Regions from separate parts of the Paraliobacillus sediminis genome, predicted to be linked through region 3. Evidence: riboswitches for the same ligand, from Rfam matches in the RefSeq annotation. Region 3 holds a riboswitch; each other region holds the start of a gene.
The links. A riboswitch is a leader RNA that binds a small molecule or an ion and turns the genes downstream of it on or off. The one in region 3 is predicted to bind cyclic di-GMP.
Positions count from the first base shown of each region.

Region 1: linked by a shared signal. The riboswitch ahead of D2K60_RS03785 (putative bifunctional diguanylate cyclase/phosphodiesterase) and the one ahead of D2K60_RS16060 (HD-GYP domain-containing protein) in region 3 are both predicted to bind cyclic di-GMP.
Region 2: linked by a shared signal. The riboswitch ahead of D2K60_RS07680 (HD-GYP domain-containing protein) and the one ahead of D2K60_RS16060 (HD-GYP domain-containing protein) in region 3 are both predicted to bind cyclic di-GMP.

Region 1 is NZ_QJSI01000001.1:867,529-875,089, forward strand. It holds gene D2K60_RS03770 (acetylxylan esterase) at 1-659, shown strand, start outside; gene D2K60_RS03775 (hypothetical protein) at 1,085-4,534, shown strand; gene D2K60_RS03780 (iron-sulfur cluster assembly accessory protein) at 4,621-4,926, opposite strand; cyclic di-GMP riboswitch class I at 5,117-5,199, shown strand; gene D2K60_RS03785 (putative bifunctional diguanylate cyclase/phosphodiesterase) at 5,294-7,555, shown strand.
Region 2 is NZ_QJSI01000002.1:317,631-325,191, forward strand. It holds gene D2K60_RS07650 (class I SAM-dependent methyltransferase) at 1-98, opposite strand, end outside; gene D2K60_RS07655 (isochorismatase family protein) at 201-758, opposite strand; gene D2K60_RS07660 (GNAT family N-acetyltransferase) at 852-1,406, opposite strand; gene D2K60_RS07665 (LURP-one-related/scramblase family protein) at 1,540-1,734, opposite strand; gene D2K60_RS07670 (GNAT family N-acetyltransferase) at 2,182-2,763, opposite strand; gene D2K60_RS07675 (YpzI family protein) at 3,050-3,187, opposite strand; gene D2K60_RS07680 (HD-GYP domain-containing protein) at 3,246-4,229, opposite strand; cyclic di-GMP riboswitch class I at 4,365-4,460, opposite strand; gene D2K60_RS07685 (YwaF family protein) at 4,591-5,307, opposite strand; gene D2K60_RS07690 (alpha/beta hydrolase) at 5,372-6,154, opposite strand; gene D2K60_RS07695 (LURP-one-related/scramblase family protein) at 6,176-6,673, opposite strand; gene D2K60_RS07700 (FAD-dependent oxidoreductase) at 6,973-7,561, opposite strand, start outside.
Region 3 is NZ_QJSI01000003.1:668,212-675,772, reverse strand. It holds gene D2K60_RS16085 (isochorismatase family protein) at 1-496, opposite strand, end outside; gene D2K60_RS16080 (GNAT family N-acetyltransferase) at 590-1,144, opposite strand; gene D2K60_RS16075 (LURP-one-related/scramblase family protein) at 1,278-1,472, opposite strand; gene D2K60_RS16070 (GNAT family N-acetyltransferase) at 1,920-2,501, opposite strand; gene D2K60_RS16065 (YpzI family protein) at 2,788-2,925, opposite strand; gene D2K60_RS16060 (HD-GYP domain-containing protein) at 2,984-3,967, opposite strand; cyclic di-GMP riboswitch class I at 4,103-4,198, opposite strand; gene D2K60_RS16055 (YwaF family protein) at 4,329-5,045, opposite strand; gene D2K60_RS16050 (alpha/beta hydrolase) at 5,110-5,892, opposite strand; gene D2K60_RS16045 (LURP-one-related/scramblase family protein) at 5,914-6,411, opposite strand; gene D2K60_RS16040 (FAD-dependent oxidoreductase) at 6,711-7,561, opposite strand, start outside.

The DNA.
Region 1 (7,561 bases), on a different contig from region 3:
TTGTTTATGCAGCAGAGGGATTTACAGTGCTTGCATTAGATTGTCGTGGTCAAGGGGGCTTATCTGAAGATAATATTGTTGTAAAAGGCCCAACCTTTAGAGGGCATATAATTCGAGGGATTGATGATCCTAATCCTGATAAACTCTATTTCCGTAACGTGTTTTTAGATACAGTCCAGGCTACAAGAATCTTAATCGGAATGAAAGAAGTAGATGAAAGCCGAATTGGTGTCTATGGACAATCACAAGGTGGTGCTCTAGCAACAGCTTGTGCGTCACTTGAACCAAGGGTAAAAGAATTATATGCTGTCCATCCGTTTTTGTCTGATTATAAGAGAGCTTGGGAGATGGATATTCAAAATTCTGCTTATGAAGAGATTGCATATTATTTTAGATCTTTTGATCCTACACATGATAGAGATGAAGAGGTGTTTGCGAAACTAGGTTATATTGATATCCAAAATTTAACGGATCGAATACAGGCTGATGTATGTTGGGTTACTGGCCTAAGAGATAATATTTGTCCACCATCTACTCAATTTGCTGCATACAATAAGATAGTGGCAAAAAAAGAAATGGTTCTCTATCATGAATTTGGACATGAGCATTTACCAGGGCATGCCGATCAAGCGTATCAACGTTTTCTCGAAAGATTATAAGAGTAAGATTAATCAGAACATAATGATGGTTTTCTGGTACCATAAAACAGCTTTATAACAGATTGCTATACTCTCTACTTGTACACATAAGTAGAGAGTTTTTTATCTGTTTTTAATAGAAAACATCTGCTTCCTTGACCTACCAATAAAAATGCAATACTTATTTTGCGGATTTTTAACTATAATTTCCCGGGGAATAAAAATTGTCGTATGATAATTCTCTCTTTCGAAAATTGCATTAAACTGTTGTAATTTAGAATGCTTAGAAAAAGGCTTGAGTACAGTTACTCTGTTTCTGTTTTTCTGAAGAAAAGTTCAAAGAATAGAAAGGGATTAAGTGAATTAAATGGAAAAAATAGGTTGAATTTAACGGGTTAATACGTTACTATATTCCTGAATGTAAATGTGTACAATGAGGTGAAATAATGAAGGATATCTCTAGATCGGATCGAGAAAAAATTGTTTATGAAGAAATGCGAGCGTTATCTGATCACGGTTTAATTAAGGATGCTGATATCACGCGGATTAGGATAGCTTACAATCAATATCGAAAAAATCAACTACAACAAGTAGAGAAAAAAGAACAGTTTCTTCAGTCGGCAACTATATCCGAAGTTAAAAATCTAGATAAAAAGAAGCAAATCACAAAAGCAGTGAAACAACCGAAACCCAAACCTGAAAAAACAGTAAAAGGAAAAGAAGAAGTGAGAGAACGAAACATTACCTGGTTATTAATTCTAGGTGTTATCTTCCTGCTTATTAGTGGTTTGGTTGTAGCAACAAGTACATGGGATCAAATGGGACCTGTGTTAAAAGTCTTAGCGTTATTATGCGTTTCTTTATTTTTCTTGGCTTTGAGTGGTATTTCTACTAAACTTTTAAAAATAGATAAAACAGCTTTTGCCTTTTTAACGTTAGGAAGTTTATTAATTCCAATTGCTATTGTGGCAATAGGGTACTTTAGTTTGTTCGGAGAGTATTTATCTTTAACAGGAGAGGGTAAATTCTTATTAGGCGTTATAGGTACTTTAGTTCCTTTACCATTATATATTCGAAATGCTTGGAAGCATCGTTCTAGATTATTTGTCTGGATTTCGTATTTATTCTTAACATTTTCAGTAGGTTTTCTTATTGGATTGACCCAAGTATCTGTCGATGTTTTCTACTTGTTTATTATGTTGTACAACGCGTTACTTTTATACATGTATCACCGTTATTGTAAGAATACTAAACTAGCGTTATTTATTAAAGAACTTCCTAAATATGCACAGTTGAATTTAGTTGTATCAACATTATTAATGCTAGTGATTTTCGATCAATCCCTTTTTTATAGTTTTAATATTCTTTTAACCGCAGCAATTTATATTGCAATGGTGTTTGTTTATAACACAAAAGAGTATCAACTTGTATTCTCGGCATTATTTGCATATGGTGCTTACCAATTAACAGAATCCTCTTGGTTAGCTTCAATTGATTTGATTGCTTATGGTTTGATTGGTGCATGTTTTCTGGTTTTTGCACATGTCATAAAAAGCGATGTAGTTGTATCTCGTATGTTTCGTTATACAAGTGGTGTGATTTCCCTTTTTGCTTTTATTTATATTAGTTACCAGGGTATTGTTATAAGAGCAAATGAGGACGCTTGGATTTTATTAGCTGCTTATTTGGTAATTATGCTCACATACACCTATCTATCGTATATAACCAAACGAGCTGTTTTCAGTTGGTTAGCGACTATTTTTCTATACACATTTGGTTTACAACTTGGAGATATAATACTTGATTATTTGACAGGTATCAGTATGGAACTGTTTCTATTCTTTTATGCTGCGCTCTTATTTTTATTAATTGGTTTACGTGATAAGATTGTATTTTTGTTACCGATAAAAAGAAGTGTTTTCTATTTATCTGTTGCTGTAATGGTAGCTTCCATGATGTATGCAACTCTTTTCGGACTACTAATACATGCTTCACTTATGTATATTTTATTCGGTATTATTGCATTGTTTGTTGTTTCTAGCAAAAATAATATTGAAAGAGAAATAGCGAAGTGGACGAATGCAGTGAGTTGGTTGTTTGCTTTGTATTGTCTGAATCCAAAGATTGGAGAGCTAATTTCAGGATACACCGTCTATTTGGATCTTCCATTTCACATTGTGATGTCATCACTTACCCTATTGCTTATTAGTTTAATTTGGCGAAAATACAAGAAAACTGGATTAGCTAAAGCTGCCTTTTATATCGGTCAAGGAAGCTATTTATATGGATTATCGCTTCTTGTTGGTTTCACTACAATTGATACAACTTTTATTCGGCCCGCTCTACTTTTAGTTGGTATTGGTGTATTTATCTGGTTAGTTAGACAGACAAAATTGGACGTATTATGGTCTCTCGTAGCAATCACTACTTTTTGCTTTTACGCTTCCTTATTAAGCACTTTTCAAATTCAAGAATTTAGTTCTGTTGTGATATTTCTTTTGTTTGGTCCATTGATCTTACTTGTTGTGGAAGGATGGCAAGGAAAGCGAGTCCCTGCTTTAAAACCTTACTTCTTTTGGATTGCGCAGTTTATTCAATTGAATGTTACGTTAGTTATTTTGATTGATCAAGCTCTTTCGCAAATGATAAATTCACTATTTTTGTTTGTACCATTTGGTGTTTTTATATACAGTATGTTCGTTATCAAAAAAGAATGGGCGATAAAGCTATTCTTGTATGCTGCGATGTCTCTGGTTACATTTATTTTAATTACGACAGCACAGTATTATAATATATTTGAAAATCTCTCACAAGGTTATTATTGGTTTTGGTCTAGTGTTCTTTTCTTTGTAGGATGGTTCGTTGTAAATAAGACTTGGAAGAGTAGAATAGAATGGTATATTATTCCGTTTTCTAACTACGGTTTGTTTATGATTCTTACCACATACGACGTTAGTTCTCTAGGAGAAGTTTTGTCTGTTCTGACATATGTACTTCTGAATGTCTTCTTTTTACACAGGAGAAATTGGACAGTTGGCTTAGTATTTCCATTAACATTATCCCTACTCATTTGGGAACAACAACGCTATTTGTATCAAGATTTTCAGTTATTTTTAATTAGTTTAGCTAGTTTTCTTGTTTTATTTATTGCAGGAAAAATATTATTTAAAAGACTGTACCAATGGAATGAAGAAAGTCACTATATCGATTGGTACTCTATTATAGCTGTATGTTATCTAGGTTATTCTATCACCTATCTTCAGGGAGAGAGTAACGTTTGGATTAATATTATTCCATATGTATTAGGAACTGTATGGCTATTTGCACAAGTGAGAAGGTTTACTCACCACATAGCACGGAAAGTGATTGTCACGTTGGGTTCGATTAGTTTTCTGCCAACCTATTACATTATTTTAGAAGAATACATTCCTTTTATTTCAGAACTCTTTCATACTGAACTTAGAATTTTCCCTGTTCTTTTCCTATCAATTATCTTGAGTTTAAAAACGTGGAAAAACTATAAAACGGTAATGTCTCATGTTCAAACAGTCTCTTTATTAGTTGTGACGATCATTTTAGTATTGGATGCGATTTCGAGTAATACAGTGCGGGATGCCTTAATTGTCGGAGGTCTTTCACTCCTATCCTTAGTAATAGGTGCTCAATTTCAAATTAAATCTTACTTTTTTATTGGAATTGGAACACTCCTCTTTAATCTGATCTATCAGACAAAACCGTATTGGGGCAATATGCCTTGGTGGGCCTATCTATTACTTGCAGGCTTCATCTTAATTGGGATAGCGAGCTACAATGAGTGGAAAAAGCAGCGAAAAGAAGAGGGAAAGATAGCCAAGAAGATGAAAAAGTTAGTCTTAAAATTAAAGGAGTGGGATTAACTATTGAAAATTAAATGCTGCAAAATATAGTTTAAACAAAAACACGCGTCTGCTACCAAAGGATTTGGAGACAGACGCGTGTTTTTTTAATGATGCTGTGGTGGTAATCCTTTTGATTTGTTACTAATTGCAAATCCTTCTTGTGGAACAAAGAAATACTGAATCCAGACGCCATCTAAAAAATCTTCTCTTGCATCTAGTAACACATCGATATCTTTATCCGTTTTAACTATTTCATCATGTTCTGTCGGTGTATCTAACATCACATCATAGTGTGCATGATTGCCGTGCATTTCGGTTACATAAACTCGAACCATTTTTCCTTCTGCACCATCACTTTCTAACCAACCTTTAAGTACTTTTGCAGCATTACGATTCATTTTACATTTCATTTCTTGACACCTCTTTTCTATCATATATCTATTATCACTGTGTTAACGAAAAAAATAAAGTATTTTGCATAGAGTCCAGCTATCAAATAAAAATGATAGTCAAAATAAAAGTAATATAACAGTTATAAAGTACCGCATAATAATTTCCAGTATGGTACAATTGAACTATACTATAAAAAAGAAGTTCTTTTCATTGAAAAGGCAAACTTATTGAAAAATAAGGACGCAAAGCAACAGACCTAAAGGGTGACCTATGGTGGCTGTGTTACCAAATGGATGACGATAACTGGTAATTAAAAAGTTATTTCCATTGGGAATAGCTTTTTTATATTTGTTGGGATTATCTTGAGGACGGGAGTAAGATAACATGATGTCTACTAAACGTAACGCAATCTTCACTATATTGGGTATAGCAGTGCTCTATTATATTATCCTATTATTTTTACAGAATAATGATTGGCTACGTTCTTTTCTTACTATTGGAATTCAAATTATAGTAGGAAGCATTGCTTTTATTTGGGTAAATAAAGCTTATCGTATCACTCCAGATAAGCAGCGTTTTTTTTGGCTAATTCTTAGTATTGGTTTATTATTGCATACAGTTTCCAATCTTAATTGGTTCGTATCACTACTCACGACAGGTTCGATGAAATATCCTGAGATATCATTTTTTCTATGGCTTGTGGCTTATATTTGTTTCCTAATTGGATTGCTATATAAAGTAAGAGTTATTAGAACATCTAAGTCTACTAGTCCCTATTTATTTTCAATAGTAGTCTTTACGACTTTTGCAACTTCAGTTGGTACGTATTATTTAATGAGCACAATCCAAGCTGTCCAGGGTGATGATATGATGGACACGATTATCACATTATTGTATTTAATATGTAGTATTAGTATCTTGTTTGCGATTACTAATTTGTATTTTTTATCATATGATTCGAAAGAGAAAGAGGTAATGATATTTATAATTATTGGCTTCTTTTTCCAAGTAGTTGCTGATCTGTACTATGCTTATTTATCATTGATGGGTGGCTATCAGATTGGTAGCCTTGTTGATGTTTTCTGGCTTTACGCTATCTTAATGATCGGCTCTTCAGGGAAGTTTGTGCACTCGAATACAGAAGAGTTAGACTGGAAGGTCATTAATTACTTTAACAACAGGGAAAACTTTTTACCTTATATTAGTACGATTATATTATTAATCCTTGTAACACAAAGTTATAATTGGAAACTTAATGCGCTAAGTTTAGGGTTAAGTATTTCCTTCCTGATGATCATCGGACGGCAGTTAGTAATTATGCGGAAAAATAGTAAGTTAGTAAGTGAGTATAGAAACTTAGCTTATCATGATACATTAACTGGATTGAAAAATAGAACGGCTTTTATTGAAGATTTAGGAACAACGATGAACATAGCAAGGGAATCTAATCGACCAGTGGCCTTGTTACTAATGGATCTAGACCGTTTTAAGACAATTAATGATACATTAGGACACCAAATTGGAGATCGTGTCTTACAAATAGCCGCGGACAGATTAAGAGAAAAATTAGGTTGCACGACAGATATTTATCGGGTTGGGGGAGACGAGTTTGTCGTTATTTTGCCAGATCATAATAAAAGCAGTTGCAGCGAAATAGCGGATAACCTACTGGGCGTTTTTCTTCAACCCTTTTTGATTGATTATCATGAAATATCAATTACACCGAGTATAGGAATCAGTATGTATCCAACGGATGGATTAGACGGTGATAAACTATTCAAGCATGCGGATGCAGCGATGTATATTGCAAAGAATAAAGGGAATAAATATTACTTTTTTAATGCTGCATTAAATGAGATTATTACCCGAAAAATGACAATTGAGATTGAGTTAAAAAATGCAATTGAACTTAATCAGTTAGCCCTTTTATATCAACCTAAAATAAATATTGCGACTGGTGAAGTAGTCGGAATGGAGGCGCTGTTAAGATGGACGCATCCAACGTTAGGTCAAGTGTCTCCTGTAGAATTTATTCCTATAGCAGAGGAGTCAGGTCAAATACTGTCGATTGGTGAATGGGTCATGCGTAAGGCTTGTCAGCAGAATGTAGACTGGCAGCAAAATGGTTTTCAAGCGTTAGCTGTTTCCGTAAATGTTTCTGTCCAACAGTTTGAACAGGATAATTTTGTTGTACTTGTAAGTAATGTTTTAAAAGAAACAGGTCTTTCGGCAAAGTATTTAGAATTGGAAATAACAGAGAGTATCATGCATGACATTGAAGAGTCGATTCAAGTTTTAAGTGGATTGCGAGAACTTGGCGTTGAAACAGCTATCGATGACTTTGGTACAGGATATTCGTCATTACATATCCTAAAAGAGTTGCCGATTAGTACAATTAAAATAGATAAATCCTTTATCGATGATATTGATAATGAAAAAGACTTTTCCATTGTAAAAACAATTATTGATATTGGTATGAATTTAAATTTAAATATAATTGCAGAAGGAATAGAAACAGAACAGCAAGCCAAAGCTCTTTTAGAACATCAATGTCGATATGGACAAGGTTACTTATATGCTAAACCGTCACCTGCTAATGAATTTGAAGCTCTACTTAGCGATTACTCTAAAACAAAAACAGTATAATGAAAA
Region 2 (7,561 bases), on a different contig from region 3:
AATAAATTCAGTTCATTTTCTTGAGTTTGAATCCATCCAGGATTGTTATCGTGTTCCCCTGCACCAATAACAACCTTAAGATTTTCATTAAATACCATGTGACACCAGCCTATTCTCAAAATGGTAGTCTTGCTTTTTGATTTTACAACTTATTAAAAAGGATTCTTTCACAAATTCATATTAAGAATTTGATTTTAATTTTATCGATAGGAATTATGTGTCGGAGTGAACAAGTCTTCTTCTGTATTTCTTACAATTGAAAAATTCTCAACATTGTAGTGTCCATGAAGTGTTTCGTTATGATGTTTGATGATTTGTTCAGCACTTAAAACAGCACTGTCTGTTGTTGTATGTCCATCCCCGACTAACGTGACATCCAATCGATTAATAGTGGCTGTTCTGACTGCACTATCAATACAATGTTCGGTTGCACAACCCATTACAACAACATGTTCAATTGCTTGAGCATTCAAGTGGTTTAGAAGTCCTGTACCATGAAACGCATTCGTTGCAAGTTTATCGAAGAACTTTGCATCCTTAGGCTTATTAATTGCTTCATGAACTTGAAAACCTTTGCCTTTACCACCTGCGACCTCTAAGTCTCTTACAAAAACAATCGGAACTTTTAAGTTACTAGCTTTTTCGATCACTAAATTGATATTTGTAATAAGTTGTTCTTTTTGGAAAACAGCACTTTCTTCTTGATTCCCTTCAATTAATTCTTGTTGCGCATCAATGATTAATAAAATTTGATTCACATGATTTCCCACTTTCATATTTTAAGAAACGTTTAATTTAAATAGACTTGTACCTCTTGAATTTTTTTTACGAAATTAAACAATGAAAAATAGTTAATCCCATCCATCTTTAAATCTCGCCATCAAGATGGTGTTGTAATAGATCCCGTCAGAAAGTAGTTTATCTCTTTTTAAGATACCTTCAATCTCAAAGCCGAATTTTTGATAAAGTTTAATTGCTCGACTGTTTCCTTCCATCACACGTAGATTGATTTTTTTGATATTATTGTTGTCTGCCCATGTTATTGATTGCTTTAATAGATTTTTCCCAATTTGATACGCCCAAAATTCTTTTAGTACACAGAGCCCAAATGTGACATTATGATTAAATCTATGTAATGGATTCCCTTGACATCTTGAATATCCGATAATTCGATTATTAACTGTGGCAACTAAAAATAGATTTCTAGCATTTTCATTATCTATTTTAATAATCTTTTCAAAACTAGTAATATCTAAGTATCCTTCTCCTCTTATTCTGTCAAGATTTTCTGTTTCTCCATCAATTTGCAGCCGTAAATCTGATAAAGCTTTGGCATCTTTAGTTGTTGGAGATTTAATCGTGTATGTTAGTTCATTTACAGCGAAATTTTCTTCAGTGATTTTCATAATTTAACCTGAACTCGCTTTCTAAATTTGATATTGCTACCCGATCGCGCTCTTTTAATACTTTATAACTACGAAATGGATCTGCTGACGTGTAAAGTTTATTGGTATGACTCTTACAAAAGACAAAGTCGCCTTATTTCTCACGTTTAAAGTAAAAATGAGAAGCACTTAAGAATCCAATTATAGAAAGAAATGTGATTATTAAGATTGGAATGAAAAGAAAACTACCTTTTATAACATACTTATCTCGTTCAACTTCATCCTTTGCATTTATAGTGAAATTTCCACCCGAGATAAATATTTTCTGTTTAAGATATACTTTATTCATAGAATCCTCCTATTCATACTTGTTTATAAACATTTCCAAAAGTAATACTCAAGTTACTGGTCTGATATGCCATTAAATTAGTCACCGCATCAGCACCTGAAAAATAAGTAAAAGGATTAAGGATTAAGATGGATGATGGAGTGTAACGTTTCTAATGATTTAAATGCCATTGACGACCCTATAAGGTCTCTTAGCTAGCGCAGGATCTACCTAAGCAGTATTACGCTTAGCAAAAAAAATCAATAGAAAAAGTACCTTTACTTTTTTGGTGTGTTATTTTTATTGTTCTTTTTGGATTGGAGTGCTTTATCATATTCTTCGTATTTATAGTAAAAATGAGAAGCGCTTAAGTAGCCGATTATTAAAAGAATTGTGACTGTTAAGATTATAAACCAATTAATAATTCCACCACCTTTAAAATAATTATTGGCAATTCATTTTCTAATTTTAGTAATTACCTAATATACCTTCTAGTTTTTTCTTAACTAATTCCCAATCATTCTCAATAACACTGTAAAACACAGAATTCCGGTAGGTTTTATCCTCGCGTATCATATGATTTCTTAATATGCCTTCCTTTACTCCACCGATTTTTTCTATCGCTTTTTGTGATCTAATATTTCTTTCATCGGTTTTAAATTGAACTCGTATTAGTTTCAAGGTTTCAAAGCAAAATTTTAATAACAAGTATTTACATTCTATATTCACATGTGTTCCCCATACAGTTGGAGAGTACCAAGTCCAACCGATTTCCAAACTTTTATTAGGATGCGAGATGTTCAAAAATCGTGTAGAACCTACAATTTTATTCGAATTACAAAGTATAACAACAAAGGGGAACTCTCTTCCGCTATTTTTATTTTCTAATGCATCTTCAACAAAGAACTTCATATCATTTTCGGTTTGTATTGTTATGGGTAAATGACCCCATATCATTGGATCGTTCCCAATGCCATATAACCCCTGTATATGATGCTTTTCCATTGGTACAATTCGTACTTTCTCGCCAACTAATTCATCAAACACAATTTTTAATCCTCCCTGAATCAAAGCTTATACTTACATTCCCAGTATAGGAACTGTTCAGATCAGAAACTTGAATAATTAAGTTAGAAAAACCATTCCAATAATTCTGTTTTAACTCTTAAATTCATCTATTCTCGTTTGTCTTAAGAACTATCGATCATAATAATCATTTTAACATAAATATCCAATAAATCGTTTTTTTATTTCGTTTCTTATACAACAAAAAGCACTTTTCTGTAATAAGAAAAGTGCTTTGAAATCTATTATGTTTCGACGTTGTTATGTTTTCTTATTTCCCATCATTCAGTTTTCTGCCTTCTTCAGGACTAGACATTTTTGTTGCTCCCGCTTTACCTAGATCTTGATCTCGATCGGATTCAACACGGCCACTTTCTCTTAATTTCTTTTCTTGACGGTCTTTTCCCACTTTAAACACCTCCTTACGATAAGATGAGTTGTTTAAAGGGAATTTATTCAAAGTTTATCTATACAGCGGATTCAAATGGTTTTATCATAAAAGTGGGATTATCTATTAAATCTATCACTTTTTCGTTTGAAAGCATCTTTATCATCGGTCGATGGAAATGTTTATTTATTTCAGTAACAATTGCCGGTTGATTATGATTAATTAGTACTTTCGTTCCTGGTGGATAAGTCGCGACTGATTGACTAAAAGCAGTTACAATTTTGTACGAATAGATATGATCTGACGTAGCCATGATTGCCTCCATAGCATCATGAGGTGGAACTTTTTCTTTTACTATCAAATTATCGTATCGGTTCGCTACGGCACAAATTTGAGCGATTTCTAAAAAGTCATTATCCTTTATTTGTCGTGGAAAACCTTTTCCGTCTAATGTTTCGTGATGTTGATAAGCAATATGTGCTGATACAATACTAAACTGACTAATATTTCGCAAAAATTGGAACCCCAAATCAGGATGTTTCTTCTCATCTGCATCTATTGCTTTACCGATATCGTGTAGCAATGAGCCAATTGCTAAATCCCTAAGTTTTAGATCGTTATAGCCCATTTCTTTAGCTGTTAATAAAGCAAGGATTGTTACGTTAACCGCATGTGCATAAGGCTGCAATTCCTTTGTCATTGTTCCCGATGGAATAAGTATAAGTGTTGGTCTATGTTTTACTTCTTTAAGCAATATACCTGCAACTTGCTGAATGGGTTTTAATTCAGGTGTCTTTTTATTCATCGCATATTCATAAAAAGTTTTAACTGCTTGAATTGCATCCGTCCATGTAGGCATATCAAGCATATCTTCAATTGTAATCCCTTTGGATACTTCATCCTCTATAAAAAGAAAGTTAATGCCCATATTCTCTAGTCTAGATTGTATTTTAGGATCGATTGTTCGACCAGTTGCGAGTAATATACGTTTGTTCGAATCATAAATTGGTTTAGCAAGTATCATACTTTTGTTGTCATACTCTGAGATATTAATTAGTCTCATGTTTACACCTCATTTTTATAATCTATAAATACTAATTAATATAGACCTATTCCCATAACTATTAGCTATTCGATAAAAGCGTATAAAAAAAAGCTATCACAAATAAATGCATAGCCAAAATAAAGGTTCATGTAATTTGGTGGTCTGGCAATCAATAGTTCGGCTATTAAGCCGTACCTTAGACCCATGACTTTGCGTCCTATTTTTTCAAATAGTTTGCCTTTTTCGTGATATTCTATTTAATTACTGTCTTTTATTGATACTTTAGTACTATTTTAAGAATAGCGTATTTATGATTATATTTCAACATATTTCGACATTTATTTAAATAGTAACAGGTGCATGTTGCTTACAATAACATTCAAATCTTTTTTGAACTAAATTTAATTTCAACTAGATATAAAAGAAAAAATAATGTGAAGGCAACAACTTCAAACGATAAAATATACCATGGATACGGTCCTAAAAAGTCAATTATACTTACATTGCTAGGCTTTCTTGATAAGAACATATAGTTTGAGCCTATGATTTGATTGATGATAAATACAAATCCAGCTATTATATTAAGCGTGACAAATGCTTTCATAACGGATTTAATAGTAGGTTTAAATCCTTCAATCCATATCATATAAAAACAGGATAGTATGATGGCTATGTGGACGAAGAAAAATTGAAAGAATCGCAAATGTGGGATACCGAAAAAAAGTTCTGGAGTGATTACGGCAATAAATGCCCCGATCATACTCACAAAAAAAGCTACTTCGAATACCTTATAACTCCTTGTCAGTAACATAACAGCACATAAATATAAGGAGATTGAACACAATTGCAACGGTAAATTGATGATCAGATCCCACTTATCATGAAGTAGATACCATAATTGAAAGAAAATTTCTCCAACTATTAAAACACCAAGTAAAGTATACTTGACATGTTTCTTATACTTTTCTTTTATGTTATCTCTGTAAAAATACATCCATCCTATCAAAACAAATGTTAACAGCATCATACTAATATGGGAAAGAGAAAACAATTGAAATGGATAATCTATCTGATTAAAACGAAATAACTCACCCATTTTATAATCTCCTCCCTCTAAAAAATGCATTATCCGAATCTATTTGAAATAATATTTAAAAATTTTAAAATCCTCTTTTTCTTAGCCACATTTCACAGGCGGAGGTCCACCATTTAACATCTTCCAATTCATCCGCAAGTCCAAGTCCGTGTCTTCCACTCTCAAAAACATGTAATGCATGAGGAACTTTATTCTTACTTAACGCACTAGATAGCTGGAGACTGTTCTCTACTGGAACGGCATCATCATCTGCCGTATGCCATATAAAAGCAGGTGGTGTATCAGCTTTTACATGATTTTCAATAGACATCAAATCTACTAAAGAATCAGCAGGATCTTCACCTAGTAAAGCCTTTTTACTTCCTTCATGGGTGAATTCACCCATTGAAATAACTGGATAACAAAGTACCATTAGGCTAGGGCGACTACTGTGACGCTCAATTGCATCATCGGCATTAGGATTACCCGTATCATAATGCATCCCTGCTGTCGCTGCCAAATGCCCACCTGCAGAAAAACCTAATATACCAATTCGCTCAGGGTCTATATTCCACTCTGTTGCATAATGACTTACAGTGCGAATAGCACGTTTAGCGTCTTTTAAAGGTGTCGGATGTTGATGAGGAGCTACACGGTAATGTAATACAATTGCTGCTATGCCAATTTCATTGAGCCATTCTGCAATTGGTGATCCTTCGTGTTCTGCACGATGTGTATACCCACCACCTGGACATACGATAATAAGGGGTGTTGGTCTATCTTGGTTCAACAAATAAGGTGTAAAACTAGGAACATCTTCATCTATTGCATTTAACTTTCGTTCTACATCGTATAGTGATAATAGCATTTCTCCTGCCTCCGTTATAATCTAATTACCCGCACTTGCTGCTGCGGAATTTTCTTCTTGTTTGACAAAATCAATCGCGATAACTAATGAGATAATAATATGTTCTAGTGACTCGTCTTTAACGCCCACCTCATAGCTATCGCCCCAAGTAAACCATTTTTCGTTTACTTGACCTACTACTTCACCATGGCTGACTACTTCAAATTTTTTGTCCCACCAGTCACCATGCACTTCAATACCTCGACCTTCTATCTGATAGCGTGATTTAAAAAAAGAAAACTCCTTTTTGATGGTAACTACCTCTTCGCCATTAACCTCAACGAAAAATGTAGGTAAAAAACTAAATACCTTTTTTGTTATCGTACCAATTTCATTATCAGATGTGTCTTTGATTGTAAAAGTCTTTGGAATGGAAAGAAAACTACCTTTTATCAGATACTTATCTTGTTCAAATTCGTTCTTTACAGTGAAATTTCCGCCCAAACTAAATACTTTCTGCTTGATATACAGCTTGCTCATATAATCCTCCTCCCATAATAGTTATGAAGCATCCTATTATATAGTCTTTATACGATATGTTTCATTTCATAGTTCATTGCTAATTTTCTGCTGCAATGTTAATGAATTTTTCACCTAGAAAACCATTATTACTTCTTTCGACAAGAAAGGTTAAATTCCTTCTAAACTAGTAAGAAACTTTTGTTATTCTCAAAACATCAAAGGAATCTCCTATTTTTAATCTACTAATTTAACACAAAAAAGTAGGAAGACAACAATCATCTCCCTACTTTCATTCTAACAGTGCGATACCAAGATTATTATAATCCCTTTTTAAAACTCTGGTAATTCTTATTTCCACCAGAAAGGTTAAATACGTCTTTAAAGCCACTATTTCGTAATACGTTTTGCGCTGCATTACCTGTGACACCCTTATTACAATATGTTACTGTTGGCAAGTTTGGGTCTAGGTCTTTAGCTTCTGAGCGTAATTTTGCTAAAGGAATATTGATTGCTCCATCTACGTGACCTGTTTCGTATTGCTTTGGTGATCGTGTGTCAATAATTTGAAGTGATTCCCCGTCATCTGTTCTAGCAATTATTTCTTGTGGCGTGATCAATTTATTTTTCTTATCGATAGCATTTTGTAGTGCCATTCCTGTGTACATAACAGGGTCTTTCGTTGTACTAAATGGTGGTGCATATGCTAAATCTAAGTGGAATAGATCACCCGCTGTTGCTTTAAAAGAAATTGCTGTTACAAATACGTCGAGTCGCTTATCGACACCATCTTGTCCAACGATTTGCACACCTAAAATGCGGCTTGTCTCTCTATCGGCAATTGCCTTAATGACTAATTCTTTTCCCTCAAGATAATCTGCTCGTGATGGTTTAATATTATGAAGCACT
Region 3 (7,561 bases):
AATTCTCAACATTGTAGTGTCCATGAAGTGTTTCGTTATGATGTTTGATGATTTGTTCAGCACTTAAAACAGCACTGTCTGTTGTTGTATGTCCATCCCCGACTAACGTGACATCCAATCGATTAATAGTGGCTGTTCTGACTGCACTATCAATACAATGTTCGGTTGCACAACCCATTACAACAACATGTTCAATTGCTTGAGCATTCAAGTGGTTTAGAAGTCCTGTACCATGAAACGCATTCGTTGCAAGTTTATCGAAGAACTTTGCATCCTTAGGCTTATTAATTGCTTCATGAACTTGAAAACCTTTGCCTTTACCACCTGCGACCTCTAAGTCTCTTACAAAAACAATCGGAACTTTTAAGTTACTAGCTTTTTCGATCACTAAATTGATATTTGTAATAAGTTGTTCTTTTTGGAAAACAGCACTTTCTTCTTGATTCCCTTCAATTAATTCTTGTTGCGCATCAATGATTAATAAAATTTGATTCACATGATTTCCCACTTTCATATTTTAAGAAACGTTTAATTTAAATAGACTTGTACCTCTTGAATTTTTTTTACGAAATTAAACAATGAAAAATAGTTAATCCCATCCATCTTTAAATCTCGCCATCAAGATGGTGTTGTAATAGATCCCGTCAGAAAGTAGTTTATCTCTTTTTAAGATACCTTCAATCTCAAAGCCGAATTTTTGATAAAGTTTAATTGCTCGACTGTTTCCTTCCATCACACGTAGATTGATTTTTTTGATATTATTGTTGTCTGCCCATGTTATTGATTGCTTTAATAGATTTTTCCCAATTTGATACGCCCAAAATTCTTTTAGTACACAGAGCCCAAATGTGACATTATGATTAAATCTATGTAATGGATTCCCTTGACATCTTGAATATCCGATAATTCGATTATTAACTGTGGCAACTAAAAATAGATTTCTAGCATTTTCATTATCTATTTTAATAATCTTTTCAAAACTAGTAATATCTAAGTATCCTTCTCCTCTTATTCTGTCAAGATTTTCTGTTTCTCCATCAATTTGCAGCCGTAAATCTGATAAAGCTTTGGCATCTTTAGTTGTTGGAGATTTAATCGTGTATGTTAGTTCATTTACAGCGAAATTTTCTTCAGTGATTTTCATAATTTAACCTGAACTCGCTTTCTAAATTTGATATTGCTACCCGATCGCGCTCTTTTAATACTTTATAACTACGAAATGGATCTGCTGACGTGTAAAGTTTATTGGTATGACTCTTACAAAAGACAAAGTCGCCTTATTTCTCACGTTTAAAGTAAAAATGAGAAGCACTTAAGAATCCAATTATAGAAAGAAATGTGATTATTAAGATTGGAATGAAAAGAAAACTACCTTTTATAACATACTTATCTCGTTCAACTTCATCCTTTGCATTTATAGTGAAATTTCCACCCGAGATAAATATTTTCTGTTTAAGATATACTTTATTCATAGAATCCTCCTATTCATACTTGTTTATAAACATTTCCAAAAGTAATACTCAAGTTACTGGTCTGATATGCCATTAAATTAGTCACCGCATCAGCACCTGAAAAATAAGTAAAAGGATTAAGGATTAAGATGGATGATGGAGTGTAACGTTTCTAATGATTTAAATGCCATTGACGACCCTATAAGGTCTCTTAGCTAGCGCAGGATCTACCTAAGCAGTATTACGCTTAGCAAAAAAAATCAATAGAAAAAGTACCTTTACTTTTTTGGTGTGTTATTTTTATTGTTCTTTTTGGATTGGAGTGCTTTATCATATTCTTCGTATTTATAGTAAAAATGAGAAGCGCTTAAGTAGCCGATTATTAAAAGAATTGTGACTGTTAAGATTATAAACCAATTAATAATTCCACCACCTTTAAAATAATTATTGGCAATTCATTTTCTAATTTTAGTAATTACCTAATATACCTTCTAGTTTTTTCTTAACTAATTCCCAATCATTCTCAATAACACTGTAAAACACAGAATTCCGGTAGGTTTTATCCTCGCGTATCATATGATTTCTTAATATGCCTTCCTTTACTCCACCGATTTTTTCTATCGCTTTTTGTGATCTAATATTTCTTTCATCGGTTTTAAATTGAACTCGTATTAGTTTCAAGGTTTCAAAGCAAAATTTTAATAACAAGTATTTACATTCTATATTCACATGTGTTCCCCATACAGTTGGAGAGTACCAAGTCCAACCGATTTCCAAACTTTTATTAGGATGCGAGATGTTCAAAAATCGTGTAGAACCTACAATTTTATTCGAATTACAAAGTATAACAACAAAGGGGAACTCTCTTCCGCTATTTTTATTTTCTAATGCATCTTCAACAAAGAACTTCATATCATTTTCGGTTTGTATTGTTATGGGTAAATGACCCCATATCATTGGATCGTTCCCAATGCCATATAACCCCTGTATATGATGCTTTTCCATTGGTACAATTCGTACTTTCTCGCCAACTAATTCATCAAACACAATTTTTAATCCTCCCTGAATCAAAGCTTATACTTACATTCCCAGTATAGGAACTGTTCAGATCAGAAACTTGAATAATTAAGTTAGAAAAACCATTCCAATAATTCTGTTTTAACTCTTAAATTCATCTATTCTCGTTTGTCTTAAGAACTATCGATCATAATAATCATTTTAACATAAATATCCAATAAATCGTTTTTTTATTTCGTTTCTTATACAACAAAAAGCACTTTTCTGTAATAAGAAAAGTGCTTTGAAATCTATTATGTTTCGACGTTGTTATGTTTTCTTATTTCCCATCATTCAGTTTTCTGCCTTCTTCAGGACTAGACATTTTTGTTGCTCCCGCTTTACCTAGATCTTGATCTCGATCGGATTCAACACGGCCACTTTCTCTTAATTTCTTTTCTTGACGGTCTTTTCCCACTTTAAACACCTCCTTACGATAAGATGAGTTGTTTAAAGGGAATTTATTCAAAGTTTATCTATACAGCGGATTCAAATGGTTTTATCATAAAAGTGGGATTATCTATTAAATCTATCACTTTTTCGTTTGAAAGCATCTTTATCATCGGTCGATGGAAATGTTTATTTATTTCAGTAACAATTGCCGGTTGATTATGATTAATTAGTACTTTCGTTCCTGGTGGATAAGTCGCGACTGATTGACTAAAAGCAGTTACAATTTTGTACGAATAGATATGATCTGACGTAGCCATGATTGCCTCCATAGCATCATGAGGTGGAACTTTTTCTTTTACTATCAAATTATCGTATCGGTTCGCTACGGCACAAATTTGAGCGATTTCTAAAAAGTCATTATCCTTTATTTGTCGTGGAAAACCTTTTCCGTCTAATGTTTCGTGATGTTGATAAGCAATATGTGCTGATACAATACTAAACTGACTAATATTTCGCAAAAATTGGAACCCCAAATCAGGATGTTTCTTCTCATCTGCATCTATTGCTTTACCGATATCGTGTAGCAATGAGCCAATTGCTAAATCCCTAAGTTTTAGATCGTTATAGCCCATTTCTTTAGCTGTTAATAAAGCAAGGATTGTTACGTTAACCGCATGTGCATAAGGCTGCAATTCCTTTGTCATTGTTCCCGATGGAATAAGTATAAGTGTTGGTCTATGTTTTACTTCTTTAAGCAATATACCTGCAACTTGCTGAATGGGTTTTAATTCAGGTGTCTTTTTATTCATCGCATATTCATAAAAAGTTTTAACTGCTTGAATTGCATCCGTCCATGTAGGCATATCAAGCATATCTTCAATTGTAATCCCTTTGGATACTTCATCCTCTATAAAAAGAAAGTTAATGCCCATATTCTCTAGTCTAGATTGTATTTTAGGATCGATTGTTCGACCAGTTGCGAGTAATATACGTTTGTTCGAATCATAAATTGGTTTAGCAAGTATCATACTTTTGTTGTCATACTCTGAGATATTAATTAGTCTCATGTTTACACCTCATTTTTATAATCTATAAATACTAATTAATATAGACCTATTCCCATAACTATTAGCTATTCGATAAAAGCGTATAAAAAAAAGCTATCACAAATAAATGCATAGCCAAAATAAAGGTTCATGTAATTTGGTGGTCTGGCAATCAATAGTTCGGCTATTAAGCCGTACCTTAGACCCATGACTTTGCGTCCTATTTTTTCAAATAGTTTGCCTTTTTCGTGATATTCTATTTAATTACTGTCTTTTATTGATACTTTAGTACTATTTTAAGAATAGCGTATTTATGATTATATTTCAACATATTTCGACATTTATTTAAATAGTAACAGGTGCATGTTGCTTACAATAACATTCAAATCTTTTTTGAACTAAATTTAATTTCAACTAGATATAAAAGAAAAAATAATGTGAAGGCAACAACTTCAAACGATAAAATATACCATGGATACGGTCCTAAAAAGTCAATTATACTTACATTGCTAGGCTTTCTTGATAAGAACATATAGTTTGAGCCTATGATTTGATTGATGATAAATACAAATCCAGCTATTATATTAAGCGTGACAAATGCTTTCATAACGGATTTAATAGTAGGTTTAAATCCTTCAATCCATATCATATAAAAACAGGATAGTATGATGGCTATGTGGACGAAGAAAAATTGAAAGAATCGCAAATGTGGGATACCGAAAAAAAGTTCTGGAGTGATTACGGCAATAAATGCCCCGATCATACTCACAAAAAAAGCTACTTCGAATACCTTATAACTCCTTGTCAGTAACATAACAGCACATAAATATAAGGAGATTGAACACAATTGCAACGGTAAATTGATGATCAGATCCCACTTATCATGAAGTAGATACCATAATTGAAAGAAAATTTCTCCAACTATTAAAACACCAAGTAAAGTATACTTGACATGTTTCTTATACTTTTCTTTTATGTTATCTCTGTAAAAATACATCCATCCTATCAAAACAAATGTTAACAGCATCATACTAATATGGGAAAGAGAAAACAATTGAAATGGATAATCTATCTGATTAAAACGAAATAACTCACCCATTTTATAATCTCCTCCCTCTAAAAAATGCATTATCCGAATCTATTTGAAATAATATTTAAAAATTTTAAAATCCTCTTTTTCTTAGCCACATTTCACAGGCGGAGGTCCACCATTTAACATCTTCCAATTCATCCGCAAGTCCAAGTCCGTGTCTTCCACTCTCAAAAACATGTAATGCATGAGGAACTTTATTCTTACTTAACGCACTAGATAGCTGGAGACTGTTCTCTACTGGAACGGCATCATCATCTGCCGTATGCCATATAAAAGCAGGTGGTGTATCAGCTTTTACATGATTTTCAATAGACATCAAATCTACTAAAGAATCAGCAGGATCTTCACCTAGTAAAGCCTTTTTACTTCCTTCATGGGTGAATTCACCCATTGAAATAACTGGATAACAAAGTACCATTAGGCTAGGGCGACTACTGTGACGCTCAATTGCATCATCGGCATTAGGATTACCCGTATCATAATGCATCCCTGCTGTCGCTGCCAAATGCCCACCTGCAGAAAAACCTAATATACCAATTCGCTCAGGGTCTATATTCCACTCTGTTGCATAATGACTTACAGTGCGAATAGCACGTTTAGCGTCTTTTAAAGGTGTCGGATGTTGATGAGGAGCTACACGGTAATGTAATACAATTGCTGCTATGCCAATTTCATTGAGCCATTCTGCAATTGGTGATCCTTCGTGTTCTGCACGATGTGTATACCCACCACCTGGACATACGATAATAAGGGGTGTTGGTCTATCTTGGTTCAACAAATAAGGTGTAAAACTAGGAACATCTTCATCTATTGCATTTAACTTTCGTTCTACATCGTATAGTGATAATAGCATTTCTCCTGCCTCCGTTATAATCTAATTACCCGCACTTGCTGCTGCGGAATTTTCTTCTTGTTTGACAAAATCAATCGCGATAACTAATGAGATAATAATATGTTCTAGTGACTCGTCTTTAACGCCCACCTCATAGCTATCGCCCCAAGTAAACCATTTTTCGTTTACTTGACCTACTACTTCACCATGGCTGACTACTTCAAATTTTTTGTCCCACCAGTCACCATGCACTTCAATACCTCGACCTTCTATCTGATAGCGTGATTTAAAAAAAGAAAACTCCTTTTTGATGGTAACTACCTCTTCGCCATTAACCTCAACGAAAAATGTAGGTAAAAAACTAAATACCTTTTTTGTTATCGTACCAATTTCATTATCAGATGTGTCTTTGATTGTAAAAGTCTTTGGAATGGAAAGAAAACTACCTTTTATCAGATACTTATCTTGTTCAAATTCGTTCTTTACAGTGAAATTTCCGCCCAAACTAAATACTTTCTGCTTGATATACAGCTTGCTCATATAATCCTCCTCCCATAATAGTTATGAAGCATCCTATTATATAGTCTTTATACGATATGTTTCATTTCATAGTTCATTGCTAATTTTCTGCTGCAATGTTAATGAATTTTTCACCTAGAAAACCATTATTACTTCTTTCGACAAGAAAGGTTAAATTCCTTCTAAACTAGTAAGAAACTTTTGTTATTCTCAAAACATCAAAGGAATCTCCTATTTTTAATCTACTAATTTAACACAAAAAAGTAGGAAGACAACAATCATCTCCCTACTTTCATTCTAACAGTGCGATACCAAGATTATTATAATCCCTTTTTAAAACTCTGGTAATTCTTATTTCCACCAGAAAGGTTAAATACGTCTTTAAAGCCACTATTTCGTAATACGTTTTGCGCTGCATTACCTGTGACACCCTTATTACAATATGTTACTGTTGGCAAGTTTGGGTCTAGGTCTTTAGCTTCTGAGCGTAATTTTGCTAAAGGAATATTGATTGCTCCATCTACGTGACCTGTTTCGTATTGCTTTGGTGATCGTGTGTCAATAATTTGAAGTGATTCCCCGTCATCTGTTCTAGCAATTATTTCTTGTGGCGTGATCAATTTATTTTTCTTATCGATAGCATTTTGTAGTGCCATTCCTGTGTACATAACAGGGTCTTTCGTTGTACTAAATGGTGGTGCATATGCTAAATCTAAGTGGAATAGATCACCCGCTGTTGCTTTAAAAGAAATTGCTGTTACAAATACGTCGAGTCGCTTATCGACACCATCTTGTCCAACGATTTGCACACCTAAAATGCGGCTTGTCTCTCTATCGGCAATTGCCTTAATGACTAATTCTTTTCCCTCAAGATAATCTGCTCGTGATGGTTTAATATTATGAAGCACTTCTGGATCATAACCTGCAGCTAACGCTTCTTTTTCACTTAATCCAGTATAACCAACAGCCAGATCAAACACCCGTAAAATTCCTGTACCTAAAATACCACGATGTTCTAAATCTCCACCCGTGATCACATCACCAGCAATACGACCCATCTTGTTTGCAGTGGACCCTAGTGGACGATAAATCGACTTTCCAGTAACAATAGAAAAGCTTTCTGCCACGTCACCAACTGCATAAACACCTGGAATATTGGTTTGCATTTTAT